Regions from separate parts of the Gordonia sp. PvP123 genome, predicted to be linked through region 1. Evidence: riboswitches for the same ligand, from Rfam matches in the RefSeq annotation. Region 1 holds a riboswitch; each other region holds the start of a gene.

Region 1 (7,927 bases):
ACGGCGAACCGCGCCAGCTCCTGTCCATTCGCCGTCAGCTCGATGACTGGGCCGCGGCGATCGCCTTCGCACGAACTCTCGCCGGCGTCGACACCTCACGAATAGTGCTGTGGGGCACCTCCTTCGGCGGCGGACACGTGCTCGTCGCCGGCAAACGCGACGGCCGGGTGGCAGCGGTGATCTCCCAGTGCCCATTCACCAGCGGACCTGCGTCGACCGCGGCCCTGGGCGTGGTGTCCGGGGCGAAGGTGACCGTTCGGGCACTCGCGGATCTGGCCGGATCCGCACTGCGCAGGCCGCCGGTCATGGTCGGCCTGGCCGGCGAACCGGGATCGGCGGCGCTGATGACCGCACCGGACGCGGTGTCGGGATATCTCCCACTGGTTCCCGACGGTCTCGAACTGCCCAACGAGGTGGCCGCGCGGGTCGGACTGACCATTCCGTTGCACTCACCCGGCCGGGCATTGAAAGATCTCGACTGCCCGACCCTGCTGTGCGTGTGCGACGGGGACACGGTGGCACCGGCACGCTCGACGATCGCCTACGCGCGGCGCGCACCCGGAGCCCGGGTCATCCGATACCCGGTCGGGCACTTCGACATCTACATCGGCGAGGACTTCGAGAAGGTCGTCGCCGACCAGCTGCAGTTCCTGCGCACCACCGTGCCGGCCTGACCCCGACTACAGCCCGAACCGGGCCTGCATCCCCCGCAGCGTCTCCGCCGACGCGAGCAGACCGGCTCGCTCCGCATCCGAGAGCGGGACGTCGAGCCGGGTCTGGGCGCCGCCGCGGTCGACGACGGTCGGCAGCGAGAGACACACTCCGTCGAGTCCTTCGATCCCGTCGGTCCGCGTCGACACCGGCAGCACCCGGTGCTCGTTGTTCAGGATCGCCTCGACGATGCGCGTCGACGCCAGACCGATCGCATAGTTCGTGGCCCCCTTGCCCTCGATGATGGTGTAGGCGGCATGCACGACCTCGTGGTGGATGCGTTCGCGTGCAACCACATCCAGCGCCGGACGACCGGGCAGCGGGGTCCACGACGTCAGCGGCACCCCACCGATCGTCGCCGAGCTCCACAGCGGGATCTCGGTGTCGCCGTGCTCGCCGGCGATGTAGGAGTGCACGCTCTGCACCGCGACACCGCAATGCTGCGCGATGAGGAAACGCAGCCGGGACGAGTCGAGCACGGTGCCCGAGCCGAAGATCCGGCTGGGCGACAACCCGCTGATCTGCTGGGCGGCGTAGGTGACGACGTCGACCGGATTGGTGACCATCACGTAGATCGCATTCGGGGCCACCTCGAGCACCCCCGGGAGGATGGCGCGCGTCAGACCGATTGTGGCCTCGGCCAATTCGAGACGCGACTGACCCGGCTTCTGCTTCGCACCGGCGGTGAAGACGACGACGTCGGCGTCCGCGCACACCGACACGTCGTCGGAGCCGATGATGTCGGCACGCGGGACGAACTCGAGCCCGTGGGACATGTCGAGCACCTCGGCGGTCACCTTCGCGGCGTTGATGTCGAGGAGCGCGATGGTCCGTGCAACACCCCGGATGAGCGAGGAGTAGGCGATCGCGGTGCCCACCGCACCCGCCCCGATGATGGCCAGCTTCGTGTCTCGTACGTCCATCGGTTCACCGTTTCCGCGTCGGGTTCATCGATCGTCGGCATCCAGCGTAGGTCCTCGCACGGCCGCTGTCCGGGGACGCACGCCGACCGCCCACCGATCCGCTGGACGGTGTTGATAGCGTGTGCGGCGAGAACGGTCACACCCGCACACGTGGGTGTCAGGGAATCCGGTGCGAATCCGGGACTGGCGCGCAGCGGTATGGGGGACGGAACCGGCACACAGCCACTGGGGCGACCCGGGAAGGCGCCGGCTCCGGACGAACCCGAGTCCGAATACCGGCCGCTCTCGCTCGAGTCCACCGTGTATCTCGCGCACAGATACCCAGACCGTAAGGCAGTACAGTCCGTGTCCCGTCGTATCGACGGCACGACCGAGATCGCCACCGCCCCGCCGGTACGGCGACTCCCGTCGACGCCGCTAGCCGCAGTTCTGCTCGTCCTCACGCTCCTCAGCATCGCCCTGGCCACCGCGTTCGGCGCCGAGACCATCCCCGTCGGCGACGTCTGGCACACCGTCGCCGGACGCCTGACCGGCGCCGAGACCGATTCCGCGCACGCGGTGATCATCTGGGATCTCCGGCTGCCGCGGTCCGTCCTGGCCGCGCTCGTCGGCGCCGGACTCGCACTGGCCGGCGCTCTCATGCAGGCCCTGGTCCGCAACCCCCTCGCCGAGCCGTACCTGCTCGGCGTGTCCGCCGGCGCGGCGGTCGGGGCCACCGCCGTCATGACCCTCGGCGTGCTGGGCGGCCTCGGGGTGTGGGCACTCTCCGGCGGCGCGCTCCTCGGCGCGCTCGCGGCCACCGTCACGGTGTACCTCGTCGCCCGCGCCCAGGGCGGGTTGACCGCGCTGCGACTCATCCTGTCCGGCGTCGTGTTGTCCTCGGCGTTCATGGCGTTGTCGTCGCTCCTCGTGTTCACCGCCGCGGATCCCCACGCCGCCGACAACGTGATGTTCTGGATGCTCGGCAGCGTCGCCGGCGCCACCTGGGCGAAGGTGCAGATCGCCGGGGTGGTCGTGCTGGTCACCATCGTGGCGATGCTCGCCATCCACTCCTGGCTCGACGCCTACGCGGCCGGCACCGACACCGCGACGTCGCTGGGTGTACCGGTACGCGCGATGCGCAACGCGCTCTTCGGGATCCAGGGCGTCCTGGTGGGCGTGCTCGTCGCGGTGGCGGGTGGGATCGGCTTCGTCGGTCTGATCGTCCCGCACGCCGCCCGGCTGCTCGTCGGCGCCACCCACCGCGCGATGCTGCCGGTGGCGGTATGCGGCGGCGCGCTGTTCCTGGTGTGGGTCGACGTCATCTCGCGGGTCGCGGCCGCGCCTCGGGAGATGCCCCTGGGCATCGTCACCGGGTTGATCGGCGCGCCGATCTTCCTGTTCCTCATGGGTCGACGCCAGTATGTGTTCGGCGGCGGCTCATGACCAATCCACCACCGATCCGCTCGATGGCGTTGCGCGCGAACGCACTCGCGTGTCGACGGGGCGGCCGCGTCGTCCTGCGCGATGTCGATCTCGACGTCCCGGCGGGCACCCGACTGGCCATCGTCGGCCCCAACGGTTCCGGCAAGACCACCCTGTTGCGCACGCTGTGTGGGCTCGAACGTCCCGTCGCCGGCACCATCGACGTGGGTGGCGAGGACCTGCATCGACTCCCGTCGCGGCAGCGGGCCCGCTCGATAGCGGTGGTGGGCCAGGAGGAACAGCCCTCGGCCGAACTGACCGTCGCCGAGGCGGTCGGCCTTGGCCGGACCCCCTACCGCTCGGCCTGGTCGGCCGGGAGCCCCGACGACTCGACGGTGGTCGGCGCGGTGCTCGCGCAGGTCGGCCTCGACGGCTGGGGCTCCCGTTCGTGCACCCACCTGTCCGGCGGCGAGCGGCATCGCGTCGTCCTCGCCCGTGCGCTCGCACAGCAGACGCCGGTCCTGGTGCTCGACGAACCCACCAATCATCTGGACGCGGCCTGGCGCCTGCGGCTGATGGAGATCCTCGACGAACTCGACGCCACCGTGCTGGCAGCGATGCACGACCTCGACCTCGTCCTGCGCCATTTCGATTGTGTCGCAGTGGTGTCCGACGGCGGCGTGGTCGCCCAGGGCCGACCCGTCGAAGTGCTGACGCCGGATCTGCTGGCGGCCGTCTTCGAGGTGTCCGGGACCGTTGTCACCCACCCGGCGACGGGCCTGCCACACCTCCTGCTGAACTCCCCCAACACTTCTGCTCCCCGAGCTCTGACGACAGACACCCTGTGAGAGGACATCCCTTGAGTACGCGCACCTCCCGAGTCCACCCGACCGCCGCCGTCCTGGTCGCCGCACTGACCCTGGGCGCAGTTGCCGCATGCTCGACCGACAGCACCGCGGCCACCGAAGACACTGTGACGGTGGCCAATTGTGGAGCCGACGTCGATTTCCCCCAGCCGCTCGACCGGCTGTTCGTCAACGACGGTGGCATGATCGCGATCGCCCTGGCGGCGGGCGCCCGCGACAACATGGTGGCGGTCAGTGCGCTCGCCCGCGACAAAGATGTTCTCCGGCTCGAGTACGGACCTCAGGTGGACACCCTGAACGAGGTCGCGGCCGAGCGTCCCACGCTCGAGAACATCGTCGCCGCGAAGCCCCAGGTGCTCTATGCCGGATACAACTACGGCATGAGCGAGTCCCGCGGGATCACGCCGGAGATCCTCGCGTCCCACGGCATCGACGTCTATCAGCTGTCCGAGGCGTGCCGGCAGGTCGAGGGTGAGGCGCAGCGCGGCACCATGGACCCGTGGGTCGCGCTCGACACCGACCTGCGCAACATCGGCACCATCACCGGCAACCCGGACCAGGGCGCCGCCGCGGCCGACGAGGTCGCCGACCGCCTCGAGAAGCTCCGCGCCGCATCGCAACCCGCCGACAAGCCCACGGTCTTCGTCTTCGACAGCGTCTCCGACACCATCTTCTCCTCCGGGGCCTACGGCGGCCCGCAGGGCATCATCGACGCCGCGGGCGCCCGCAACGCGACCGAGGACATCGAGGACACCTGGACCGCCGTCAGCTGGGAACGGCTCACCACCGCGGACCCCGACGTCATCGTGTTCGTGGACTACCCCGGCCAGACGGTCGAAGAGAAGATCGCCGCGCTGCGGTCCAACCCGGCCAGCCGCAATCTCAAGGCGGTACGCGAGAACCGATTCGTGAACCTGCCGTACGCGATGTGGGTGTCGAGCCCGCTGAACATCGACGCCGCCGAGATCATGCGCAATGTCCTCGAGAACCGCGGCCTCGCACCGGAATCCGGAATCACCCCGAGCCTCGACGTCGCGCAGCTGGACCTCGGGGGCAACAACTGGCTGCAGTGAGTCGCCGAACGCCCGTAGAGCACGCGGGCGGCGGCGATTGTCGTGCCGCCGCCCCTGGGGGATCCAGTGCGCCCACCGTCGATGTTCGCAACACCTGACTGCATTCAGGCCCCTACCATGAGGCACCGACAACTCTTGGCCGACGAATACCGTTGCACAACAGAGCTTCAGAGGTTGCGATGTAGCCGTGTCGGTGTACACTCGAACATACATTCGCAGCAACGGTTCTCGGGGGGTGGCCATGTCTGACGAATCAGCCACGCCGAAACCGCGAGCCGTCGAACTCGTCACCGAATTGCATGCGATCCTCGACGAACTGCAGACCGTGGACCTGTCACCGTGCACCGATACTGAGTTGGCCGACGTGGCAGCCGATACCGAACGCGCCGTCGCACGCCTGACCGTCGCCGGTGACCGGCAGATCGATCAGGCCGAGGCCCGCGACCTCCCCCGCAAGACCGGCTGCCGCACGCTCATGCAGTTCATGACCCATCGGCTGCGGGTGTCGAACCCGGTGCGTCGCCGTGAGCAGATGGACGCCACCGCCACCCGCACCAGCCTCAGCGGCGAGGTCCTACCGCCCGAACACCCCTGCCTCGCTGAGGCGTTCGCTGCGGGAGCGGTTGGCTCTGCACACGTACACGCCGCACTCGACGTCCTCGACCGCATCCCAGGCACTATCGACCACGACATCAGAGTCGCCGCCGAGCGGCAGATGGCCGAGATCGCCGCCGATTACACACCCGCCGACATCACCCAACTCGGCGCGCGGCTCCTCGCCCACCTCGACCCCGACGGCACCCTCACCGACGACACCGACCAGAAACGACGCCGCAACCTGTGGATCGGACGCCAACGCGCCGACGGCACCGCCAAGATCTCAGGCACCCTCACCCCCGAACTCGCCGCCCGGCTCACGATGATGTTCGCCGTCTGGGGCACACCCGGACTCAACAACCCCGACGACCCCAACTCACCGTCCGGACCGGCCGGCACCGCCGACCCCGACGCCCTGGCCACCGCAGCCGACCGCGACCAACGCACCCCCGCCCAGACAAATCACGACACCCTCGACGCGGCACTGGCCGCCGGCTTCGCCGACGGCACACTCGGAACCTCGCACCGCGGCCTGCCCGCCCATCTGATCATCAAAGCCGACCTGAACGACCTGATCCGCGAAGCCGGACTCGCCACCACCGCCACCGGCACCCTGCTGCCCATCCCCGACCTGATCGCGATGGCCGGCGACTTTCAACCATGGTTGGCAGTATTCAAGGACGCCACCGCCGTCCCGCTGTACTTCGGACGCGGCAAACGCCTCGCCACCCGCGAACAACGCCTCGTCTCCTTCGCCCGCCCCGACGGTGAAGTCTGTTCCGCACCCGGCTGCGACCAACCCGCCACCCAGGTCGAACTCCATCACGCCCACAAGGACTGGGCCAAGGGCGGTCTCACCAATATCGACGACCTCGCACCCGCCTGCCCACGCCACAACCGCATGGTCGGCGACCAACCCGGCCAATACACCACCCACATCGCACGGACCGGACCCGACGAAGGCCGCTGCATCTGGCGACTCAACGCCGAACCCGGAGCACCACCCAACCCCGAACACATCAACCGCCTACCCGACATACCCCGGCGATTCGCCGAACACCTACGCGACATACGCGCCGAGATCCACGGACCGACCACCCGAGGGTTTCGCAGACTCGGTCGCCGGACCCTTCGTGACGCGCCCTCCGCAAGCTCCGGGCGCTCCTCAGGGAGCAGGTCTGACGCGCCCTCCGCAAGCTTCGGGCGCTCCTCAGGGAGCAAGGGGCCCGGCGACCCGTCGCGCCCAAACCCGTCGCGCCCCGACGCCGTCGGCTATGGCGACCGCGGCCGACGCCTCGAACTCGCCTACCGACAACTCATCCACCCACCGGCACTGCCGGAGCGCCTCATCACCCAGCCCCTGACCCCAGTCGAAGCAGCCCTCGCACGCATCCTCGCCGACCACGCGTGAGTGCACGCGATACGGCGAGGCGAACCACGCAGAAACAACACGAGGGGCCCGGCATCGAAATGCCGGACCCCTCGTGGGTGTTCAGTACGCCTGATGCGAGATCAGGCCTGCGGTGCCTCCGCGAAGTTGCGGGTGACCGCCGGGTCGACCGGGATGCCCGGGCCCGTCGTGGTGGAGACGGTGACCTTCTTGATGTAGCGGCCCTTGGCAGCCGACGGCTTGGCGCGCATGATCTCGTCGAACGCAGCGCCGTAGTTCTCGGCCAGCTTGGCCGGGTCGAACGACGCCTTGCCGATGACGAAGTGCAGGTTCGCAGCCTTGTCGACGCGGAAGTTGATCTTGCCGCCCTTGATGTCGTTGACGGCCTTGGTGACGTCGGTGGTCACGGTGCCCGTCTTCGGGTTCGGCATCAGGCCGCGGGGTCCGAGGACACGCGCGATGCGGCCGACCTTGGCCATCTGATCCGGGGTGGCGATCGCGGCGTCGAAGTCCAGCCAACCGCCCTGGATGCGCTCGATCAGATCCTCGGCGCCGACCTCGTCGGCACCGGCGGCGGTGGCCTCGGCGGCCTTGTCGCCTGCGGCGAACACGATCACGCGGGCGGTCTTACCCGTACCGTGCGGCAGATTGACGGTGCCTCGAACCATCTGGTCTGCCTTACGGGGGTCGACGCCCAGCCGAATCGCGACCTCGACGGTCGCGTCGGTGTTCTTCGACGACGTGTCCTTGGCCAGCTCCACAGCCTCCAGCGGGCTGTACAGCTTGGTCTTGTCGACCTTTTCGGCCGCGGCCGCGTAGGCCTTGCTCTTCTTGCTCATTGCTCTGTTCCTTCTCCGCCGTCAGTCGGCAGGGTGTGTGGTGCGGGCCGAGCCGGCCCTCCCACGGGATGTTCGTAAGTGGAGATCAGCCCTCGACCGTGATGCCCATGGACCGAGCAGTACC
Region 2 (7,927 bases), on a different contig from region 1:
GACGTCGACGGCGTCGTAGTTGGCGTGCGGGTCGGTGTTGTCCCGGATGGCCCGGTCGACCATCTCCGCCGAGTCGTCGATGCCCAGGATCTCGGCCGCGGGCCAGAGCGCACGCAGGTGCTTGGTCAGGTGGCCCGGTCCGCACCCCAGGTCGACCACCGACAGCGGGTTGGTCGGGATCTGCGCGATGAGGTCGAGAAACGGCCGCGCGCGATCGTCGGCGAATTGTAGATAGCGTGTCGGGTCCCACACAGCCATGAGTCCACCCTAGCGGTGAGTCTGCTGCCGGGCATCGCAGCTGCCGTAGGCTTCCGTGCGTGACAGCTTCCGCGAACCCGACAACCGACGACTCCTCCGCAGACCCGGAATCGGGCTCGGCCGTCGTCGAGATCTCGACCGACGGTGCCTGCCTGGGGAACCCGGGCCCGGGCGGATGGGGCGCGGTGCTCCGATACAAGGGCACCGAGAAGCGGATCTCCGGGTCGGAACCCGACACGACGAACAACAAGATGGAACTCACCGCCGCCATCGAGGGTCTCGCGGCGCTGACCAGGCCGTCGACCGTCATCATCTACACCGACTCGACCTACGTCCGCAACGGGATCATGAAGTGGGTCAACGGCTGGCAGGCCAACGGATGGAAGACGAAGGATCGCAAGCCGGTCAAGAACGCGGATCTGTGGCGTCGTCTGGTCGAGGAGGAGAAACGGCATCAGGTGGAGTGGCGCTGGGTGAAGGGGCACGCCGGCGACCACTTCAACGAGATCGCCGACGAACTGGCGACCACCGCGGCCCGATCGGTCTCCCGATGACCCCGGTGGCCGTCGCCCTCGAACCCGTCCGCGACGAGCACCTGGTCGCGGCGATCGAGGGCGCGGGCGGACAGATCGTCGGCCTCGACGACGCCCGGGTGCTGGTGTGGATCGGGCCGCCCGCGGACTTCCCGCAACTGCCCGACACCGTCGAATGGGTGGCCCTCAAGACCGCGGGCATCGAGGATTTCGTGGCCGCCGACATCCTCGACGACCGCCGGCTCTGGACCAACGCGTCGGGCTTCTATGCCGAGAACGTCGCCGAGCACGCGCTGGCGCTGCTCCTCGCAGGACTCCGGCAGATCAACACCGCCGTCCTCCGGCACTGGGACAAGGAACGGATCGACACCGCGGTCCGGTCGCTGCACGGCGCCACCGTCGCCATCGTCGGTGCCGGCGGGATCGGTGCCTCCCTCGCCCCACGTCTCCGGGCGTGCGGTGCCCGCGTCGTCGCGGTGAACCGATCGGGCCGCGACGTGCCCGGTGCGCACGAGATCCGACGGTCCGACGAGTTGGACGAGCTGTGGGGAACCATCGACCACGTGGTGCTGGCGGCGCCGGCGACGCCCGAGACCCGGCACATGATCAACGCCGAGAGCCTCGCGGCGCTGCCCGACCATGCGTGGGTGGTCAACATCGCGCGCGGCCCGCTCGTCGACGAGGAAGCTCTGTACCGGGCGCTGGCCGACGGCCAGATCGCGGGCGCGGCCCTCGACGTGACCGATCCGGAACCGCCCGCCGACGACCATCCGCTCTGGTCCCTGCCGAACGTGATCATCACCCCGCATGTCGCCAACCCGGCGTCGGGACTGACGCGCGAGCTCGCACCGTGGGTCGCCGAGAACCTCCGCAGGTTCGCCGCGGGCGAGGAACTGCTCTCCGTGGTGTCCGCCGGCCGCGACTACTGAGATCACGACCTGCTGTTTTCGGCCGATTCCTAGAACACGTTCTCGTTTTCGGTCCCGGCGTGGCATGGTCGACGGGTGATTCTCGACAGATTCCGGATAGACGACCAGGTGGCCATCGTGACCGGCGCGAGCCGGGGCCTCGGGGCGGCGATCGCGGTCGCCTTCGCCGAGGCCGGCGGCGACGTGGTGATCGCGGCCCGCAGTGAATCCGACCTCGAGCAGGTCGCCGAACGGGTCCGCGCGGCGGGCCGACGCGCGCGCACCGTCGCCGTGGACCTCGGCGACCCCGATGCGGCGGCGGCGCTCGCGCAGACCGCGGTCGACGAGTTCGGGCGGCTCGACACCGTGGTGAACAACGTCGGCGGGGCGATGCCCCGGCCTCTGTTCGACACCAGCCCCAAGCACCTGCGGGATGCCTTCGACTTCAATGTCGGTAACGCGCACGCATTGGTCGTCGCCGGTTCCAAGCAGATCCTTGAGACCAGCGGCCGGGGTTCGATCATCAACATCACGTCGGCGGTGGGCCGCCTGCCCGGACGTGCCTACGCCGCCTACGGCACCGCGAAAGCTGCTCTCGCGCATTACACGCGCATCGCGGCGATGGATCTGAATCCGAAGATCCGGGTCAACGGCATCGCACCGGGCGCCATCCTGACATCGGCGCTGGAGATCGTCGCGGGCGACGACGGAATGCGTACCGCAGTCGAGACATCGACTCCGCTGCACCGACTCGGCGACCCGGAGGACATCGCCGCGGCCGCCCTCTACCTGGCGTCCCCGGCCGGCGCGTACGTCACCGGCAAGATCCTCGAGGTCGACGGCGGGATCATCTCGCCGAACCTGGACCTGCCGATCCCGGACCTCTGATCACTCCGAGCCGCGCTCGAGGGCGCCGGCGATCTGCCGTTCGAGCTGCGCCGCGGCCACCTGCGGAACGTCGATGATGCCCTCGAGTTCGGCCAGGGCCTTCTTGTAGGCCGCCTGCCGCTCTGCGGGTGTGGCCGCGGAGTCGGCGGCCACGCCGATCAGCTTGCGTGCCCGGTCCAGGGCTTCGCGTTCGACGGGTGAGAAGTCGGTTTGCCTGCGCCGCCGGGACTCTCGTTCGGCTGCGTCGAATGCCGCGGCGTATTCGCCCACGGCGTCGCGGTACTCGGCGAAGTCTGCCGGGGACATCGAATCGGGCAGTGGCCCCTGGGCGCCCGGCTCGGGTCGCAGATCGTCGGCGCGGACCCGGGCGCGGTGGAACGCGAGGGTCAGCGGTTCACGCATGTCGGTCATCATCGGGTACTCGATGAGCGTCGCGAGATCGAGCTCGTAACCGAACCACTTCTCGTTCAGCGAGTCGTGCTGGCGAAGGGTCCGGCGCAGCTGGTCGGCCGACGTCGTCGTGAGTTTGAGCTGCTCGGTCTGCGCGTTCGCCTTGATCCGGGCGAGCTCGATCTTGTCCTTGCGCCGCTTCTCGTTGTACTTCCCGATCGACCCCGCCCACCCGCCGACGACAGCGCCGATGGGGAAGATCAGCCACCAGTTGTCCGTCGCGAAGCTGACGATCTCGTTCACGGCTCAACTGTACCGAGACGAGGCCCGGCTGATTAGGGTGAACGCATGGCCGACCCCGATGCGCCGAAGCTCGCCGTGGACACGATCGAGGCATGGCGAGAGTGGTTGCGGGACAACCACGACTCATCCGGCGGCGTGTGGCTGGTGTTCTGGCGCAAGGGATCGGGCCGGGAACCGATCGACTACGACGAGTGCGTTCGCGAGGCGCTGTGCTGGGGCTGGATCGACGGCCACACCCGCGTCATCGACGACCGCCGCCGCGGCATGTGGTTCACCCGGCGCGGACGCAACAGCGGATGGTCGGCGTCGAACAAGGCGCGTGTCGCCGACCTCGCGGCCGCCGGTCGGATTCAGCCCGCGGGACAAGCCGTGATCGACGACGCCCAGGCCCGCGGTCTCTGGACGATGTTCGACGACGCCGAGGCGCTGATCGAGTCCCCGGAGCTCGCCGCTGCACTCGACGCCAACCCGGTTGCGCGCGCCAACTGGGACGCCTTCCCGCCGAGCGTGCGGAAGTTCGGGCTGTCGCAGCTGGCTCTCGCGAAACGACCCGAGACCAAGACCAAGCGCGTCGCCGCCCTCGTCGAGCGGGCGGGGCGCAACGAGCGACCCTGACGCCCGTGTCGTCGGGGCGCGGTGTCGGAGACTGTCGGGTATGTCGTAGTCTCGTCGCATCGAGATCCCTGGGAAGCCGGTTCGACTCCGGCGCGGTCCCGCCACTGTGAACTCGGCGCGTCGATGACCTCGACGCACTGACTCAGCCAGATACCAGCCTCGATGCTGCTTGTCACGCCACGAGGATGGACCGACGACACATGTTGATCGATGGTGCCCGCAGGGCGCCGGTACTGCCGCGCACGCACAGACGCACGAGACGACGCCGTCCCGTGGTCGTCGTTGTCGTCGTGCTCGGGTTGGGTCTGGCCGCTGCGTTTCTCGCCCTGTGCTCGGGCGCTGAAGTGCTGCCCGTGTCCACGGTCGTCGACGTGATCGCCTCACGGTTCGGTGGGCCTGCCGTCACGCGTACCCAGCTTGCGATCGTCTGGGACATCCGGATGCCGCGAATCCTGCTCGGGCTGGTGGTCGGCGCGGGTCTTGCCGTTGCGGGGGTGCTGGTCCAGACCCTGGTCCGCAATGCGCTGGCCGACCCGCACCTTCTCGGCGTCTCGTCTGGTGCGGCAGTCGGGGCGACATCGGTGATCACCACCGGGTTCCTTGCCGGCTTCGGGTTGTGGTCGCTGAGCCTCGGAGCAATGGCAGGCGCACTGGGAGCCGCGCTGCTCGTCTTCGCGATCACCATGAGCCAGGGTGGTATCACTCCGCTCCGGCTGGTGCTCACCGGAACCGTTGCCGCATCGGCGCTGTCCGCCATCGCCAGCTTCCTCGTGCTGCGCACCAACGATTCGCAGGCCGCTCAATCGGTCCTGTTCTGGCTGCTCGGCAGTCTTGCCGGCGCATCGTGGGGCAAGCTGCTGCTGCCGGTCTCGGTCGTCGTGACCTGCACCGCGATCGCTTTCGCACTCCATGGGTGGCTCGACGCCCTCTCGGCCGGACCCGATGTCGCCGCCGCGGTGGGCGTTCGCGTCCCGTTGCTACGAAACCTGTTGTTCGCGCTCCTCGCGGTGATGGTCGGCACGATGGTCGCGGTGTCGGGGGCCATCGCGTTCGTGGGATTGGTGATCCCCCACATCGCACGCATTCTCGTCGGCTCCCGGCACCGTTGGGTCCTGCCCACCTCAGCCCTGATCGGCGCGGTCTTCCTGGTTCTCGTCGACGTCGTCGCCCGGATTGCGTTGCGGCCGGTCGAGATCCCGCTCAGCGTGGTCACCGGAGTCATCGGTGCGCCGCTGTTCTTGTTCATCCTCGGCCGGCGCCGCTACCAGTTCGGTGCCGCCGCATGAGTCGCACACCGGTCGGGATCGCAGCGTCCGGGGTCGAGGTGTGGATCGACGATCACCCGGTGTTGCAGGACATTTCACTCGACGTGCGGGCAGGTGACATCGTCGGCCTCGTCGGTCCCAACGGGTCCGGCAAGTCGACTTTGCTGAGGTCGGTCGTCGGGTTGCTCGGACCGCGGCGTGGCACGGTCACCGTCGACGGCCGGGCAACCGAATCGATGAGCGTCCGGGACCGGGCCAAGCAGATCGCCTTCGTGCCGCAGGAAGTGGACCTACCCGCCGACATGCTGGTGCACGAGTACGTCTCGTTGGGGCGGCTTCCTTACGCACCGCCGTGGAGTATGGGTCGCACCGATGACCGCGCCGCGGTGGAAGCAGCTCTGCGATCGGTCGGGATGATCGAGCACCGGGACGCCGCCGTCGACCACCTCTCCGGTGGTGAACGACGCCGCGTCGCCCTGGCCAGAGGACTCGCCCAGGATTGTGGCGTACTCGTTCTCGACGAACCGACCAATCACCTCGACATCCGGCACCAGCTGGACCTGCTGGGGCTCGTGCGAACGTTGGGAACCACGGTCCTCGTGTCGCTTCACGACCTCGATCTGGCTGCTCGCCACTGCGATTCGGTGTACGTGCTGAACGACGGCAGAATCCGCGCGCACGGCGACGCCGCCACCGCGCTCGATCCCGCAGTCGTCGCCGAGGTCTTCGGGGTCTCCGCCCACCGCGTTCTCAACAGCGACACAGGCCGAACGCATCTCGTATTCGAGTCGACCCCGGGCGCGTCGCTGGATACGCCGCTGCCGCTGCGCGATCCCGGTCACGACCACCTGCCCGCCAACTGATTCGACACCGACAATGGAGACACGATGACGAGAACCACCACAAGGCACTTCCGAACGCCCCTCGCGACGGCAGCGTTGGCTGCGGCCCTTGTGCTGGCCGGTTGCAGTGCCACTCCGCCCACCGACGACGCGGCAGAACGAGAGTCGGCGACGCTGACCAACTGCGGCGCCGAAGTGGCCTACGAGGTGCCGGTCGAGCGCGTGGTCGCAACGAGCAACGGGGCCAACGTCGGAACGATCCTCAAGGTCGGGGGACTCGACAAGCTTGCCGCAGTGTCGCTGAACAAGAACAATGATCCGGTGATGGAGTCGATGTTCGGCCCTGGGATCGCCGACGTCCCCCACCTCGAGGGCAGCACCATCACCATTGAGACGGCACTCGGCGCGGACGCCGATCTGGTGGTTGGTTCCTACAGCGGACTGTTCAAGGGCGCATCGGGTGTGACGCCCGAGTCGTTGCAGGCCAACGGCATTGCGTCGTACATCATCTCCGACAGTTGCCGCCAGGGCGGTGACGCCCCGGACAAGCTCGGCACCATGGATCCCTGGGATGCGTTGCGAGCCGACGTGAAGAACTACGGAATCCTCTTCGGGACCGAGGAGGCCGCCGCCGCTGCCGGGACCGAACTCGACGATCGACTGCGCCGGCTGCAGGGCGCGCCGCGTCCGGCAGTGGCGCCGCGTGTCCTGATCTATGACAGCGGTGAGGAGGACCTGTACACCAGCGGTGGCAACGGAGCGCCGAACGGGATCATCGATGTCGCGGGCGGGGCGAACGTCTTCGCCGACGTCGACAACACCTGGTTCCGGGCGAGTTGGGAAACCGTTGCCTCGGCAGACCCGGATGTCATCGTGATCATGGACTACAAGAAGAGTCCGGACGAAGTCCAGGGCAAGATCGACGCCATCAAGGCCCGGGCAGGACTCCGTGACACCGCGGCTGTCCGGGACAACCGGTTCGTGGTCCTGCCGCTGGCGATGTTCACCTCCGGCTACCCGAACATCTATGGCGCCGAAGAGCTGCGGAAGTCCCTCGAGGAGTACGGATTGGTCCCCGGCAGCGGGATCGACTTCGCGGAGACGCTCGGCGGATGACCACCTCGAAAGACTGCCGGATCGTCGTCGTGCTCCGCCCGACGGTGAGCGGACTGGACGAGGCGTCGGCGGTGGCGATGGTCGACCGACTGCGGGCGCGCAGTGCCCGTGATGTCGGGCTCGCCTACCTGGACATCTCGACACCCACCGTCCATGACGAGCTCGACCGCGCGGCCGGTGACGGGCTGTCGGCCGTCAACCTCGTCCCGGTGGCGATCCCGCGCGACAAGTACCTGGTGACCTGGACCAAGCGGGCGGTGGCGAACTGGCGGGAGAGTCGGTCCGGTGTCGGTCTCGACATCTCGATCATCGAACCGGACATCGCCGGAGCGGTGGTCGCCGACCTCGCCGACGCCATCGAGCGGGTTCCTGCCGAGGACATCCGAGTATCACCGGCGTCCTATCGCAGTCCGGCCTGGTCGGTGATCGAGGATCACGACCGACACGTGCTCGTCTGTAAAGGCCCGCGCTGCATGGCCTATGGTGCCGGACCACTTCACCGCCAACTCACCGCGACCTCCAAGGGGACCCCGACCAAGGTCACCGGCACAGGCTGCCTGAGTCCCTGCAACCTGGGCCCGCTCGCGATCGTCAACCCGGCCGGGGAGTGGTACGGCCGTCTCGAACCTGCCCACGCCGTGGACCTGGTCGCCGGGGCCGGGCCGAATGCGAACCGACTGCCACGCTGAGTGGGTCGCCAGACCCTTCGTGACGCGCCCTCCGCAAGCTCCGGGCGCTCCTCAGGGAGCGGGGGTGGGCCGCCTTTACTGCTCCCTGAGGTGCGAGCTTGCGAGCGCGTCATCCTGCTC
Region 3 (7,927 bases), on a different contig from region 1:
CCGAGGGGCGCGCCGACCGCTGCGGCGACCGCGGTGGCCGCGGTGACGCCGGGCACCACGCGGACGGGCACCTCGTGCCACCGCGGTTGTGCGGCAACCTCGGCGACTGCGGCGGCCATCGCGAACACGCCGGGATCACCGGAGGAGACGACGGCGACACGCGCGCCGCGTCGGGCGAGGTCGAGGGCGAATTCGGCGCGTTCGGCCTCCACCCGGTTGTCGCTGGCATGCACGCGCTGGCCCGGGCGAGGGGTGACGCGCTTGAGGTAGGTGGTGTACCCGACGAGGTCGGTGGCCGTGGCCAGCTCGGTGCGCACCTCCGGGGTGGTCCAGCTGTCGTGGCCCGGGCCGAGCCCGACGACGACGAGCTCACCGGGCACGGGTTCCGGCTCGAACCTCGGATTGTTGCGGCGTCCCGGGACGACGAGGATCGAGAAGTAGGGCACCTCCGCGGGATTCACGTCGGCGGCCGGGAGCACCCGTTCGACCGTCGTGGAGGCCCGCTCGACGTAGAACGCCTCGTCGAGACGCCCGGCCTCGCGGAGCGCGTCGCGCACCCGCTCGAAGGTCCGGCCGAGTTTCATCACGACGATCGCGTCCCCGGAACGGAAACGGAAGAGCAGCTCCGACGTCGACGCCGTACCCGGAACCACCGTGAGGGTCTCCTCGCCCTCGACGAGCGGGACTCCGGTGGCCGCCGCCGCCGCGCTCACCGAGGTCACGCCGGGCACGATCTCGGCGTCGAAGTGCGGCGACAGCCGCTTGTGCATGTGCATGTACGAGCTGTAGAAGAGCGGATCGCCCTCGGCGAGGAGGACGACGTCACGCCCGGCCCGCAGGTGGACCGCGAGGCGTTCGGCGCTCTCGGTGTAGAAGTCGTCGAGTGCGCCCTGGTAGCCGCCGGGGTGGTCAGTCGTCTCGGTGGTGACCGGGTACATCAGACGTTCCTCGGTCTGGCCCTCGCGCAGGTACGGCTCCGCGACCGACCTCGCGATGCTGTTGCCGTGCCGCGCAGAGTGATACGCGATCACATCCGCGGTGGTGATGAGGCGGGCGGCCTTGACCGTCATCAGTTCGCTGTCGCCCGGGCCGAGCCCGATGCCGTAGAGCGTGCCCTGACCCGACGTCTGTCCGGCGGCCGAGCTGTCCGAGTGCATGGGGGCCATCGTCATTCCTTCGGGGTCGCGAGCGCGTTGACCGCGGCCGCGGTGATCGCCGACCCGCCACGCCGGCCCGTGACCGTGATGAACTCGAGGTCGTCGCGCTCGGCCAGGGCCGCGCAGGATTCGACCGCGCCGACGAAACCGACGGGTGCGCCGACGATCGCGGCGGGACGGGGCGCACCGTCGTCTATCATGTCGAGCAGCGCGAACAGTGCGGTCGGCGCGTTGCCGATCGCGACCACCGCACCTTCCAGGCGGGGCAACCAGAACTCCAGTGCGGCAGCGGTTCTCGTGGTCCCCAGCTGCTCGGCAAGAGTCGGGAGAGTGGGTTCGGACAGGTGGCAGAGCACCTCGTTGTCCGCGGGGAGGCGTTTGCGGGTGATGCCGGAGGCCACCATGTTGGCGTCGCAGAGGATCGGGGCGCCGGCCTCCAGCGCGCCGCGCGCGGCCGCCACGACACCGGGCGTCGCGATCACGTCGCGCGTCAGGTCGGTCTGGCCGCATGCATGGATCATCCGGACGACCACGGTCGCGACGTCGGGCGCGAACGCGGAGAGGTCGGACTCGGCGCGGATCGTGGCGAAGGACTGACGGTAGATCGCGGCGCCGTCTCGTAGGTACTCGGTCATGGTGCTGACGAGCCTAACGGCGCCGCCGTTCGTATCCGCCGTCGGGCGTGGCCTCCACCGAGAGGTGGGATTCGGCCGGCGATCCGCAACCACGGGCGCAACCGACCCAGTGCTCGCGTTCGTCGACGGGGTCGCCGGCCTGCACACGGGCCATCAGGTCGTCCCGGACCGGGGCGTGGGCGGACGCGCACCCCGGCGCTCCGACGCAGCAGCTGACGGACGCCCAGGGCGACGCGGCATCGAAGATCAGGCCCATCGGGGCGAGCACGCGGACGACGGTCTCGGCCACGCCCTCGCCGAGATCGCAGAGCAGGATCTCGCGGTCGGGCGTGAACACGATCGGCGCCTGGACCGCCGCGATGAACTCCGCCAGCCGGGCCGGCAACCGACCGAGTTCGACGACCGCGCCGAGCAGGACCGCGCCGTCGTCCTGGTCGAACCAGCCGACGATCGGCTCGCCGGGGGCGCTCGGCGTGGTGTCCGGGTCGTCGTCGATCACCGGGTCGAGACCCGACGCGACGAGGTCGGTGAGTCGACGCCGGGCGTCGGTGTCGAGGTCGCGGACCCGCCACGCGCCGGGCGAGACCTCGCCCAGACCGGCAGCCACCGCGATCAGCGCGCTCACGATGGATTCCGGACCGGTGGCCGACCCGACGGCGACCCCGGCGATGCTGATGTCCGCCGCGAACGGCGTGTCGGCCCGGATCACCGCGCACGCATCCGGGCGTCGGGCGGCGATGTCCCCGCGGCCGTCGTCGATCCCGAACAGGAACCGGCCGGACAAGGAGGCCGCGGCCGGGTCGGCACGCAGCGCGTCGTCGAGGGCCGCGGCGAGCGGACGCGCGTCGGCGACCCCGCCGATACGCCCGGTCAGTGGGCTCAGCTCGATGTTGCGCACCTTGTCGTGGGTGCTGCTCGGCGCGAGCCCGGCCGCGACGACCGCCTCGGCGACGGCCTCGACGTCGGTGATCCCGCGCAGCTGGAGGTTGCCGCGCACCGTCAACTCCAGGTGCCCGTCGGCATGGTCGGCGGCCGCCCGGGCGAGCACCTCAAGCTGATCCGGACGGATCCGCCCGCCCGGCAGCCGGACCCGGGCCAGTGCGCCGTCGGCCGCCGGATGCGTGTCGAAGACCCCTGGGCAACGGTCGGCGGCGGCCCGGGCTGGCTGGTTCATCCCACCAGCCTACGACCGGCGGGTGCGGTGGCCGTAGGCTGAACGCACCGCGAGCGGGCTGAAGCCGGTGCGATTCCGGCGCGGTCGCGCCACTGTGATCGGGGAGCCGGGATCGACCGGCCATCCGGGAGTCAGACCAGTCCCTCGCACTGCACCCGCCACCCACGGCACCGACACGCACCCGGGCGCGACAACCCGGCGAGGAGACACGATGATCCTGCTGCTCTCGACCTCGGACACCGATCTGCTCACGGCCTCGGCGGCCCATGAGGAGAACACACCGTCGGGCAGTGCTCCGACGGAGGCGTCGGTGTCCTACCGCGGCGCAAACCCCTCTCGCATCCTGGTCGAGGACATCCCGCGACTCGCCGCCGACGCCGATCTCATCGTCGTACGCATCCTGGGCGGAGTGCGCGCGTGGGAGGACGGGCTCGCGGCGGTCGAGGCGACCGGCAAGCCGCTCGTGGTGTGTTCCGGCGAGCAGCAGCCCGACCCCGACCTGATGGCGCACTCCACCGTGCCGTCCGGTGTCGCCGCGCAGGCCCACGACTACCTCGCGGCCGGCGGCGTCGCGAACCTCGTCAACCTGCACCACTTCTTGTCCGACACCGTCCTGCTGACCGGCAACGGTTTCGAACTCCCGCAGCAGACGCCCGCGTGGGGTGTGCTGGAACGGACGCCTTCTCCGCGGCCGGAACCTTCTGTGCTCCCTGAGGTGCGAGGAGCGCACGCCGAGCCTTCTCCGCTCCCTGAGGTGCGAGGAGCGCAAGCGACGAGCCACGAAGGTCCCGACGCCCCCACGATCGCCGTGCTCTACTACCGCGCCCAGCACCTGGCAGGCAACACCCGCTACATCGCCGCGCTCTGCGATGCCATCGAGGCGAAGGGCGCGCGAGCGCTGCCGATCTTCTGTGCGTCGCTGCGGACCGCGCCCGACGACCTCCTCGAATTGCTCGGTACCGCCGACGCCCTGGTGGTCACCGTGCTGGCCGCCGGCGGCGCCACCCCGGCCACCGCGTCGGCCGGTGGCGACGACGAGGCGTGGAACATCGAGCGACTCGCCGCACTCGACGTCCCGATCCTCCAGGGTCTCTGCCTCACCGGTTCCCGCGCGGACTGGGAGGACAGCGACGACGGACTGTCACCGCTCGACGTCGCCACCCAGGTGGCGGTGCCCGAGTTCGACGGTCGGATCATCACCGTGCCGTTCTCTTTCAAGGAGTTCGACGACGACGGATTGCCGTGGTACCAGCCGGATCTCGAGCGCTGCGCCCGGGTGGCAGGCATCGCCACCGCGCACGCCCGGCTGCGTCGGACACCGGCCGCGGACAAGCGGATCGCGGTCATGCTATCGGCCTACCCGACCAAGCACGCCCGGATCGGCAACGCCGTCGGACTCGACACCCCGCGCAGCCTCCTGCGCCTGCTCGATGCGATGCGCGCGGCCGGGTACGACATCGGACCGGAGTCCGGTCCGGGATCGGTTCCCGGTCTCGCCGAGGATGATTCGGACAAACTGATCCACGAGATCATCGCCACCGGCGGCCAGGATGCCGACTGGCTCACCGAGGAGACCCTCGCCGCAAACCCGATCCGCCTCTCGGCGGGCGATTACCGAGCGTGGTTCGACACCCTGCCCGAGGGACTGCGTTCGGCGGTCACCGAGCACTGGGGTCCGGCTCCGGGCGACCTGTTCGTCGACCGCACGCACAATCCCGACGGCGACATCGTCATCGCGGCACTGACCTTCGGCAACATCGCGATCATGGTGCAGCCGCCGCGCGGCTTCGGCGAGAACCCGGTCGCGATCTACCACGACCCCGACCTCCCGCCGTCGCATCACTACCTCGCGTCGTACCGGTGGGTTGCCGCGCACGACACCGGCTTCGGTGCCGACGCGATCGTGCACGTCGGCAAGCACGGCAACCTGGAATGGCTGCCCGGCAAGAACCTCGGCATGTCGGCGGACTGCGGTACCGACGCCGCCCTCGGCGACCTCCCGCTCGTCTACCCGTTCCTGGTCAACGACCCGGGGGAGGGGACACAGGCCAAGCGGCGCGCTCATGCGGTCCTCGTCGACCATCTGATCCCGCCGATGGCACGCGCCGAGTCCTACGGCGACATCGCCCGCCTGGAGCAGCTGCTCGACGAGCACGCCAACATCTCCGCGCTCGACCCGGCGAAGCTGCCCGCGATCCGCCAGCAGATCTGGACGCTCCTCACCGCGGCGAAGATGGATTCCGACCTCGGTCTGACCGAACGTCCCGACGAAGAGGTCTTCGACGACATGCTGCTGCACGTCGACGGCTGGCTCTGCGAGATCAAGGACGTCCAGATCCGCGACGGCCTGCACGTCCTCGGCGAGCCCCCGCGCGACGACGCCGAGGTCGACCTGGTCCTCGCCATGCTGCGCGCCCGCCAACTCTGGGGCGGCACATCGGCTCTGCCCGGCCTCCGCGAGGCTCTCGGACTCGTCGAGGACGGCTCGGCCGAGCGGGGTTCCGTCGATGCCGTCGAGGCCCAGGCCCGCGAACTCGTGGCCGCCTGCGCCAAGGACGACTGGTCGGCCGAGGCCGTCACCGCGGCGACCGCGGGACTGCCGACAGCGGTCGGGGACGTGCTCACCTTCGCCGCCACCGAGGTCGTCCCGCGCCTGCGCCAGACGACCGGTGAGGTCCCGCGTGTGCTGCACGCTCTGAACGGCGGGTTCATCCCGGCCGGGCCGAGCGGGTCGCCGCTGCGCGGCCTGATCAACGTGCTGCCCACCGGACGCAACTTCTACTCCGTCGACCCGAAGGCGGTGCCCTCGCGGCTGGCGTGGGAAACCGGTCGGGCGATGGCCGACTCGCTGCTCGAGCGCTACCTGGCCGATCACGGCGAATACCCCCCGTCGGTGGGACTGTCGGTGTGGGGGACCAGCGCGATGCGCACGTCGGGTGACGACGTCGCCGAGGTCCTCGCGTTGCTCGGTGTCATGCCCGTGTGGGACGAGATGTCCCGGCGCGTCTCCTCGCTGGAGCTCATCGGGCTCGAGGAACTCGGCCGTCCCCGCATCGACGTCACCGTGCGCATCTCCGGCTTCTTCCGGGACGCGTTCCCGCACGTGGTCACGATGCTCGACGATGCGGTCGCGCTCGCCGCGGGTGCCGACGACGAAACCGACGAGCAGAACTTCGTCGCCGCCCACGTGCGTGCGGCGATGGCCGAACACGGCGACCGGCGTCGTGCCGCGATGCGCGTCTTCGGGTCCAAGCCCGGCACCTACGGCGCCGGGATCCTGCAACTCATCGACTCGCGGGACTGGCGCAGCGACGAGGATCTCGCGCGGGTCTACACCGAATGGGGCGGCTACGCCTACGGACGCGACCTCGACGGTGTGCCCGCGGTCGACGACATGCGCTCCGCGTACAAGCGGATCGCCGTGGCGGCGAAGAACACCGACACCCGCGAGCACGACATCGCCGACTCCGACGACTACTTCCAGTACCACGGCGGCATGGTCGCGACCGTCCGCGCGCTGACCGGGTCCTCGCCCGAGGCCTACATCGGCGACAGCACCCGGCCCGACTCCGTCCGCACCCGGACGCTGTCGGAGGAGACCAGCCGAGTGTTCCGCGCCCGCGTGGTCAACCCGCGGTGGATCTCGGCGATGCAGCGCCACGGCTACAAGGGCGCCTTCGAGATGGCCGCCACGGTCGACTACCTCTTCGGTTACGACGCGACCACCGACGTCGTCGCCGACTGGATGTACGAGAAGCTCACCGAGTCCTACGTCCTCGACGAGACCAACCAGCAGTTCATGCAGCAGTCCAACCCCTGGGCGCTGCACGGGATCGCCGAACGTCTGCTCGAGGCCGTCGAACGCGACATGTGGCGCGAGCCGCCGGCCGAGCTGCTCGACGCCCTGCGCAACGTCTACCTGCAGACCGAGGGCGACATCGAAGGCCGCGGCGAGGACTGACCGCCCACCGCTGGTTGAGCTTGTCGAAACCACCCCTCGGGAGCAAAATCGGGCACTCGTTCGTTACCGATGCAGACCCTGACGTCAACGGGTGCCGAAGGGCACCGAAGGACAGGTGAAGCATCATGGCTCTCCGCTGGTTCGCGGCCTACGCCGTACTGGAGATCGCCGCATTCGTCGCGATGGTCATGACCCTCGGGTTCGGCTGGGCGGTGCTGATCAGCCTCGCCGCCGTCGTCCTCGGGGTCGTGGTCCTGCGCTGGCAGGGCCGCAAGGTCTTCGGCGAGCTGCAGCGGGCGTCCCGGAACGAGGTCGACGCCCGTGCACCGCTGGCCGACACCGCGCTCGTCGCCGTGTCGACCCTGCTGCTGGTCATCCCGGGTGTCGTGTCGACCGTGGCCGGGACCCTCCTGCTGTTCCCGCCCACCCGTCGGGTGATGCGTCCGGTCGTCGTGGCCGTCGGTGCGCGCCGGGTCGCGACCGCCATGGACCGGGCCGGGGTCTACGCCACCGGCGTCTACGGCGCGGGACGTGGCGCAACCGTCGTCGAGGGCTCCGTCGTGGAATCCGACACGCCCGAGCCGGGGTCGGCCACCACGCCGTTCGGGACCCGGGGCCTGCCACAGGGCCGCTGAGCCCGTTCTGTATTGCGTCGGACTGGCGACACCGCCCGGGATCCCGACGCCCGGCAACCGGACCCCTCGCCACCCTTCACCGACGGCAAGGCACACTGAACGATCGTGGCAACCCAACTGCTTCTCGGCGGCGCCGTGTACTCGCCGGCCGCCCCCGACGCGACCGCGATGGCCGTCACCGACGGAATCGTCGTCTGGGTCGGGACCGACGACGTCGGACGTGCGCTTCACCCCGACGCCGAGATCATCGACCTGGGCGGACTCTTCGTCAGTCCGGGCTTCGTCGATTCCCATGTGCACCTGACCTCCACCGGACTCGGGCTCGATGGATTGACCCTGAACGAGGCGTCGAGCCGCACGCATTG
Region 4 (7,927 bases), on a different contig from region 1:
ACCGTCTCGGTGTCCGACACCCGGCAGGCCGTCGGACTCCTGCGGCGTACGCACGATCAGGGGCTCGTCCAGCGGACCGCCACCGAGGTGACCGTCGACGCCGACGCCGAGGTCATCCCCGTCGGGGTCGACGGCGAATCGCTCCAGCTCACGACGCCGGTGCGATGCACGATCACGCCCGGTGCGCTGCGCGTCCGCGTCCCACGGCACCGCCCCGAGACCCGGATCGCGCCACCGCAACTGGACTGGCTCCAGCTGTGGTATCTGGCGTGGCGTCCCCACCGCGCCGCCTGACCACAGCTGGAGCGCGTACCTCAGCCGCGCAGCAGTCCCTTGGCGACGTGGGTCACCTGGATCTCGTTGCTCCCCGCGTAGATCATGAGCGACTTGGCATCGCGCGCAAGCTGTTCCACGCGGTACTCGGCCATGTAACCGTTGCCGCCGAACAGCTGCACCGCCTCCATGGCGACGTCGGTGGCCGCCTTCGACGAGTAGAGCTTCATCGCCGACGCCTCGGACAGGCTGAGCGGTTTACCCGCCTTGCCGCGTTCGATGGCGCTGAAGAGCATGTTCTGGACATTGATCCGCGCCACCTCCATCTCGGCCAGCTTCAGCTGGATGAGCTGGAACTGGGCGATCTCCTGACCCCACAGCTTGCGGTTCTTCGCGTAATCGATCGACAGCCGTTGCGCCTCGTTGATGATGCCCAGCGACAGGGCGGCGATCCCGACGCGCTCCGCGGTGAAACCGGCCTTGGCGCCCTCGGATCCACGCGAATCGGCGCCGGTGTCCTCGGTCTCACCGAGGAGACGGTCCTTGCCGACGCGGACGCTGTCGAAGAAGAGCTCACCGGTCGGCGAACTCATCATGCCCATCTTCTTGAACGGCTTGCCCTGGGTCAGCCCGGGCATGCCCTTGTCCAGCACGAACGACAGCACCTTGCGGTCGCGCATCGGGACGCCACTGCCGTCGTCGAGCTTGGCGAACACGACGATGGTGTCCGCGTAGGGACCGTTCGTGATGAAGGTCTTCTGCCCGTTGAGGATGTAGTCGTCACCGTCACGACGAACCGTGGTCTTCATGCCGCCGAGCGCATCCGACCCGGAGTCGGGTTCGGTGATCGCCCAGGCGCCGACCTTCTCCATGGTCACCAGCTCGGGCAGCCAGCGCTTCTTCTGCGCCAGCGTGCCCTTGCCGCGGATGGTCGAGGCGGTCAGCCCCATGCTCACACCCAGCGACGCGACGAGGCCCAGACAGACACCCGCGAGCTCGATGTTGACCATCATGAACATCGAGCCGCCCATGCCGCCGCCGTCACCGGAGGACTTCTTCTTCTCCCCCTTGGCTTCTGCCTCGAGTTCTTTCTCGAGCGCATCCTTGGCCATGGCATCGACACCGAAGCTCGACAACAGCTTGCGGGTGATGTCGTACGGCGGCAGGACGCCGGACTCGAGTTCGTCGAGATGTGGCCGGATCTCCTTGTCGATGAACGCCCGCAAGGCGTCCCGAACCATCAGATCTTCATCGGACCACTCGAACATCGTCACACTCCCAGACCGGTGTCCGCCCGGGGGCGAACATGTTTCAGTTTCGTCGTCCCCAACTGTGTCAGGAGTCACTGCCGATGTCTAGGTACGCCGTCGCGAATCTGTTCCTATCAGGTGTTTGCGCAGGTGTAGATGGTCGCGGGACGGACCTCGTGGGCGAAGAACCGCTCTGCGTCCGGGCACAGAAGGGCTTGGGCAACCGGCATCGCCACCACCACACAACGGTCGGCGAGCCCGGAGTGCCCCACGCGCCACGCGTGGACTCGGCCGACGAAATCCGCGAGGCTCTCGCCCCCGTGTGGCCGGGCGCCGGGATCGGCGAACCATGCGCCGAGTTCGGCGGGATCGATCTGCTCCGGGGTGCGCCCTGCCCACGTTCCGACGTCCAGGGTTCGCAGCGCGTCGTCGACGAGGGCGTCGGTTGCCCCCAGGAGTCCGGCGGTCTCCCGGGTCGCGATCTCCGGACCGCAACAGAGGACCGGGCGCGTGGACGCCGCGGCCAGGCGGAGCACGTCCCGACGGCCACGCTCGTCCAGAAGCGGATCACCGCCGAATCGCACCGACCGGTTGGGGCCGGTGCGACCGGCGGTGATGATCTGCATGCGCGAAACGATCGCCGCCTCAATGCTGGGCGGCGACCGCCGGGGCGCGGTCGGCGGTACGCGAGCGCGCCATCGCCCCCAGCAGCAGGGCGAACACCACGGTGAGAACCGTCCACAGGATCACCTGGTTGGCGATGGCGTAGACCCGGAAGTCCCCGATCACGTCACCGGGGAAGCCCGGGAACACGATCTGACCCACGTCGTTGCGAACCGGCTCGGGGACCTCGCTGAAGGACGGCAGGAACGCGAGCACGATCGCGATGCCGGCCAGGTAGGCCGCGACAGCGGCGACGGCCGAGACGAATCCGCCGATCCGCGGACGCAGCCACAACGCCAGGACCACGGCCGCGATGGCCAGGATCACCGACGCCACACTGATGGTGAGGAAGGCTCCGGTCCTCTCGCCGATGGTGTCGTCGTCGCCGACGGCGGGCGGATTCGCCGGGTAGGCGAAGAACGGCACGGCGAACACGGCGACGAAACCGATCGCGCCGAGCACACCCGCAACCGCGCGCGGGTCGGTCGCCGGATGGCGACTGCCGAGATGACTCCAGAGCACCGTGAACGCCACCGCGAAGAACGCACCCATGCACACCGCGAACACGACGTTGCCGACACCGGCGCCGAGGTTCTCCTGCATGGCCCGCGTGAACAGCTCGCCGCCCTCACCGTGCGTGTGGCCACCCGGTTCGGCGGCGTGGGCCAGTGCCTCCTCGGCCTCCGAACGGGCGCCTTCGTAGTCGATGGCCTTGGCGACGACCGGTTCGAGGTAGAACCGGGCAAACACGAACGAGACGATTCCGGCGATCAGACCTGCGAGCAGGCCGGCGCCGATGAATTTCTTCTCCATATGTACTTGGCTTCCTGTGGGATACGGCCGGTCAGGCCGGCTCAGTGGCAGGGGAAGCCGAGGAAGTGGCGTGCGTCGTGCACGAACTCGTGGACGTGGGTGTCGGAGCCGAAGACGGACACGACGCCCTGGTCGTACCCGAGGAAGTAGTAGGCGAGACCCGCCAGGAGCACGGTCAGGCTGAGCCAGAGGGCTGCACTCGCGACCGACAGGTTCGGTACGGGCAGGGCACGGGCCGGGGCGGCCTGTACGGCTGCAACAGTGCGGGGAGCTGTCATGGAGGGGTCCTTTCGCCGATCTCGCGTCGGAGATGTCGTGGTGTAGCAGTCCGGAGGACTGCTACGCGCCGGCACGGCATCCTGACTCACGTCACCCCGTCACCATCGACCGCGTCGATATGTCGACACGTCGACCGCGTCGACATATCTACGGTGTCGATATGGGCAGCGTTCACAGTGGCGCGACCGTTCCGGACTCTCACCGGATTCCCCGCACAGGCGTGGGATGACTCTATACCGCGTTCTGTCGTACGCGTGAGACATAGTGGAGAGATGCCCCGCGCTTCGGTGCTCGACCGCTTCACCGCCCCCACCCGACGGTGGTTCTCCGGCGCCTTCACCGCTCCCACCGCCGCGCAGAAGGGTGCGTGGACGTCGATCGCCGACGGCTCGCACACCTTGGTCATCGCCCCCACCGGATCGGGCAAGACCCTCGCCGCGTTCCTGTGGGCCCTCGACCGCCTCGCCGCCGACCCGGACTCGCGGCCCGCCGGCACCAAGGTCCTCTACATCTCGCCGCTCAAGGCATTGGCCGTCGACGTCGAACGCAACCTGCGGGCCCCGCTGACCGGCATCACGCGGGCGGCTCAGGAGCTCAACCTGCCCGAACCGAACATCACCGTCGGCGTCCGGTCCGGTGACACCTCCGCCGCGGACCGCCGCGCACTGGTCAAGACACCGCCCGACATCCTGATCACGACGCCGGAGTCGCTGTATCTGATGCTCACGTCGGCCGCGCGAGAGAGCCTCACCGGCGTCCAGGCCGTCATCGTCGACGAGGTGCACGCGGTCGCCGCCACCAAGCGCGGTACGCACCTCGCGCTGACCCTCGAACGACTCGACGAGCTGCTCGAGAAGCCCGCGCAGCGGATCGGGTTGTCGGCGACCGTCCGGCCGCCGGAGGTGGTGGCGGGGTTCCTGTCCGGCGCCGCGCCGTGTCAGGTGGTCAAGCCCAAGGCCGACAAGACGTTCGACCTCCGCGTCGATGTCCCGGTCGAGGACATGGCCAACATCCCACCCCCGGTGTCCGATGCCGACCCCGCCGCACTCGACGACGCGTTCTCCCCGACCGCCGGGTCGCTGTGGCCGTACGTCGAGGCCTCGATCGTCGACCAGATCGAGGCCAACCGGGCGACGATCGTGTTCGCCAACTCCCGGCGCCTCGCCGAGAAACTCACCGCCCGGCTCAACGAGATCCACGCCGAACGCCACGGGCAGCCGGCCGAACCGACCGGCAATCCGTCGGTCGCCGGCGGCGCCCCCGCGTTCGTCATGGGCAGCGGCGCGAGCTCCGGCGCCGAACCCGTCCTGGCCCGCGCGCATCACGGCTCGGTCAGCAAGGAGCAGCGCGCCCAGATCGAGGACGACCTGAAGGCCGGGCGCCTGTCCTGCGTCGTCGCGACCAGCTCCCTCGAACTCGGCATCGACATGGGCGCGGTCGACCTCGTGATCCAGGTGGAGTCCCCGCCGTCGGTGGCCAGCGGGCTGCAGCGCATCGGCCGCGCCGGCCACCAGGTCGGCGAGATCAGCCAGGGCATCCTGTACCCGAAGCACCGCACCGATCTCCTGCATTGCACCGTGACGGTGAGCCGCATGCTCGACGGGGCGATCGAGGAGATCAAGGTCCCGCAGAATCCCCTCGACATCCTCGCCCAGCAGACCATCGCGGCCGCCGCGGTCGACGACCTCGAGGTCGACCACTGGTACGAGGTGATCCGGCGTGCGGCGCCCTATCGCGAACTGGGCCGGGGCGTCTTCGACGCGACCCTCGACCTGATCGCGGGTCGTTTTCCGTCGGACGAGTTCGCCGAACTGCGCCCGCGGGTGAACTGGGACCGCGACGCCGGGGTGATCACCGGCCGGCGCGGAGCGCAGCGGCTCGCGGTCACCTCGGGCGGTTCCATCCCCGACCGCGGCCTCTTCGGTGTGTTCATGGTCGGCGAGAAGGCAACGCGCGTCGGCGAACTCGACGAGGAGATGGTCTACGAGTCGCGTGTCGGCGACGTCTTCGCACTCGGCGCGACCAGCTGGCGGATCGAGGACATCACCCACGACCGCGTCCTGGTCTCCCCCGCGTTCGGTCAGCCGGGCCGGTTGCCGTTCTGGATCGGCGACGCGATCGGACGCCCCGCCGAACTCGGCGCCGCGATCGGTGCGTTCACCGGTGCGATCGCCGACCCCGGCAAGCTCGACGACCATGCCGCACGCCTCGGCCTCACCGACAACGCCCGCACCAACCTCGAGACCCTCATCGCCGAGCAACGGGAGTCGACCGGACACCTCCCCACCGACCGCACCCTGGTGGTCGAGCGGTTCCGTGACGAGCTCGGCGACTGGCGGGTGATCTTGCACTCCCCCTACGGTTTACGTGTCCACGCACCCTGGGCGAGCGCGATCTCGCAGCGCCTGCTGGAGACCCTGGGCATCGAGGGTGCCACCACGGCCTCCGACGACGGGATCATCCTGCGCATGCCCGACACCGACGACGCCCCGCCCGGCGCCGACGTGTTCCTCCTCGACCCGGACGAGGTCGAGCAGCTCGTGACCGACGGTCTCGCGGATTCGTCGATGTTCGCCTCCCGGTTCCGCGAATGCGCCGCTCGCGCACTGTTGTTGCCGCGACGCGACCCCGGACGGCGCGCTCCGCTGTGGCAGCAGCGCCAGCGCAGCGCCCAACTGCTGTCCGTCGCCTCCAAGTTCCCCGACTTCCCGATCGTGCTCGAGGCCGTCCGCGAGTGCCTGCAGGACGTCTACGACCTCCCCGCCCTCCTCGATCTGCTGACCCGCATCCGCACACGCCGCATCCGGGTCGTGGAGACCGAGACACAGAGCCCGTCACCGTTCGCCGCATCGTTGTTGTTCGGCTACGTCGGGGCGTTCATGTACGCCGACGACGCCCCGCTCGCCGAGCGCCGGGCGGCCGCGCTCTCGCTCGACACCAGCCTGCTGGCACAACTCCTCGGTCGCGTCGACCTCCGCGAACTCCTCGATCCGGCCGTCATCGCCGACGTGATCGCCCGTCTCCAACGCCTGTCTCCCGAACGCCAGGCCCGCGACGCCGAGGATGTCGTCGACCTGCTGCGGTGGCTGGGACCCCTCACCACCCAGGAGGTCGAGGCCCGGTACCGCGGCGACGAGCCGGCGACCGATGTCCTCGCCGAGCTGCACCGCAGCGGCCAGATCATCTCGGTGAACCACAACTCGCGCGCGCTGTGGGCCGCAATCGACGACACCGCGCGGTTGCGGGATGCGTTGGGAGTCCCTGCACCGCTGGGTATCCCGGCGGCCTTTCTCGAACCGGTCCCCGATCCGGTCGGGGACCTGATCGGCCGGTATGCCCGTACCCACGGGCCGTTCACCGTGCCCGAGGCCTCCGCGGCGCTGGGCATCGCGACCGGGGTCGTGCGCGACACCCTGAACCGCCTGGCCTCGGAACGACGCGTCGTCGAGGGCGATTTCCTGCCGGAGGGTGGCGACACCACTCCGCGGGAGGGCCAGTGGTGCCACACCGACGTGCTGGGGCAGATCCGACGCGGCTCCCTCGCGGCGAGCCGCGCCGAGGTCGCTCCGGTCGGCACCGACGTCCTCACACGTTTCCTCCTCGACTGGCAGCACGCCTCGCCCGGGACCCGATTGCGCGGCGTGGACGGGGTCGCGACCGTCATCGACCAGCTCGCCGGATTCCCGCTCCCGGCGTCGGCATGGGAGTCACTGGTCCTGCCCGCGCGGGTCTCCGACTACGCGCCGCCGATGCTCGACGAACTGCTCAGCGCCGGCGAGGTGATCTGGTCGGGGCACGGCCGGATCGGCAACTCCGACGGGTGGGTCGCGCTGCATCCGGCCGACGTAGCCGTCCTCACGCTGCCCGACGCCGACGAGATCGACACGACCCCGGTGCACGACGGGGTCACGGCCGCACTCGAACCCGGCGGCGCACTGCGCTTCCCACAGATCGCCGCCGACATCAGCACCGGCACCACGACGCCTGCCGCCGACATCGAGACCGCCCTGTGGGACCTGGTGTGGGCGGGACAGGTCAGCAACGACAGCTTCGCGCCCGTCCGGGCCCTCCTGCAGCCACGACGAAACCCGTCCGCCCCTCGCTCGGCCCCGGCTCATCGCGCACGGGGGCGGGCGCCCCGCCTCCGCGCCGGTCGTCTGTCCGCCCGGTACCTGACCGAACACTCCACGTCACCGCCGGTGTCCCCGACCGCGAGCGGCCGCTGGTTCGCCCTCGACCACCCCTCGACCGAACCGACGATCGCCACCCAGGGCCTCTGCGACCAACTGCTCACCCGGTACGGCGTGATCACCCGCGGGAGCGTCGTCTCCGAAGAGGTCACCGGCGGATTCGCGCGGGTCTACAAGGCGCTCACCGTCTTCGAGGACAACGGACACGTCCGCCGCGGCTACTACGTCGACGGTCTCGGCGGGGCGCAGTTCGCCTCGCCCGCCACGGTCGACGAGCTGCGTCGGCATGCGCTCCCCGATCGCAAACCGCCCCGCGAGGCGACAGTGCTGGCCGCGACCGACCCGGCCAACCCCTTCGGTGCGGCGTTGGACTGGCCCCCGTCCCGCGACACCGAGGCCGGACACCGCCCGGGTCGCAAACCGGGGGCGCTCGTGGTGCTCGTCGACGGCGAACTCGTG

What was found. A riboswitch is a leader RNA that binds a small molecule or an ion and turns the genes downstream of it on or off. The one in region 1 is predicted to bind cobalamin.
Region 2: linked by a shared signal. The riboswitch ahead of ABIC25_RS14220 (FecCD family ABC transporter permease) and the one ahead of ABIC25_RS06430 (FecCD family ABC transporter permease) in region 1 are both predicted to bind cobalamin.
Region 3: linked by a shared signal. The riboswitch ahead of cobN (cobaltochelatase subunit CobN) and the one ahead of ABIC25_RS06430 (FecCD family ABC transporter permease) in region 1 are both predicted to bind cobalamin.
Region 4: linked by a shared signal. The riboswitch ahead of ABIC25_RS04685 (CbtB domain-containing protein) and the one ahead of ABIC25_RS06430 (FecCD family ABC transporter permease) in region 1 are both predicted to bind cobalamin.

Annotation. Positions count from the first base shown of each region.
Region 1 covers NZ_JBEPPN010000003.1:213,243-221,169, forward strand. Annotated here, with positions in the region: gene ABIC25_RS06420 (alpha/beta hydrolase) at 1-674, shown strand, start outside; gene ABIC25_RS06425 (L-lactate dehydrogenase) at 681-1,634, opposite strand; cobalamin riboswitch at 1,751-1,932, shown strand; gene ABIC25_RS06430 (FecCD family ABC transporter permease) at 1,980-3,059, shown strand; gene ABIC25_RS06435 (ABC transporter ATP-binding protein) at 3,083-3,886, shown strand; gene ABIC25_RS06440 (ABC transporter substrate-binding protein) at 3,898-4,977, shown strand; gene ABIC25_RS06445 (HNH endonuclease signature motif containing protein) at 5,219-6,985, shown strand; gene rplA (50S ribosomal protein L1) at 7,087-7,803, opposite strand; gene rplK (50S ribosomal protein L11) at 7,889-7,927, opposite strand, start outside.
Region 2 covers NZ_JBEPPN010000006.1:371,823-379,749, reverse strand. Annotated here, with positions in the region: gene ABIC25_RS14250 (methyltransferase domain-containing protein) at 1-258, opposite strand, end outside; gene rnhA (ribonuclease HI) at 318-812, shown strand; gene ABIC25_RS14240 (D-isomer specific 2-hydroxyacid dehydrogenase family protein) at 809-1,720, shown strand; gene ABIC25_RS14235 (SDR family oxidoreductase) at 1,796-2,587, shown strand; gene ABIC25_RS14230 (hypothetical protein) at 2,588-3,280, opposite strand; gene ABIC25_RS14225 (YdeI/OmpD-associated family protein) at 3,326-3,895, shown strand; cobalamin riboswitch at 3,941-4,071, shown strand; gene ABIC25_RS14220 (FecCD family ABC transporter permease) at 4,096-5,181, shown strand; gene ABIC25_RS14215 (ABC transporter ATP-binding protein) at 5,178-6,023, shown strand; gene ABIC25_RS14210 (ABC transporter substrate-binding protein) at 6,048-7,118, shown strand; gene ABIC25_RS14205 ((2Fe-2S) ferredoxin domain-containing protein) at 7,115-7,807, shown strand.
Region 3 covers NZ_JBEPPN010000001.1:53,072-60,998, reverse strand. Annotated here, with positions in the region: gene cobJ (precorrin-3B C(17)-methyltransferase) at 1-1,166, opposite strand, end outside; gene ABIC25_RS00260 (precorrin-8X methylmutase) at 1,169-1,792, opposite strand; gene cobG (precorrin-3B synthase) at 1,806-2,966, opposite strand; cobalamin riboswitch at 2,970-3,105, shown strand; gene cobN (cobaltochelatase subunit CobN) at 3,178-6,927, shown strand; gene ABIC25_RS00245 (FxsA family protein) at 7,053-7,562, shown strand; gene ABIC25_RS00240 (amidohydrolase) at 7,668-7,927, shown strand, end outside.
Region 4 covers NZ_JBEPPN010000002.1:395,806-403,732, reverse strand. Annotated here, with positions in the region: gene ABIC25_RS04705 (diacylglycerol/lipid kinase family protein) at 1-294, shown strand, start outside; gene ABIC25_RS04700 (acyl-CoA dehydrogenase family protein) at 315-1,541, opposite strand; gene ABIC25_RS04695 (histidine phosphatase family protein) at 1,658-2,149, opposite strand; gene ABIC25_RS04690 (CbtA family protein) at 2,169-2,999, opposite strand; gene ABIC25_RS04685 (CbtB domain-containing protein) at 3,041-3,277, opposite strand; cobalamin riboswitch at 3,353-3,489, opposite strand; gene ABIC25_RS04680 (ATP-dependent helicase) at 3,551-7,927, shown strand, end outside.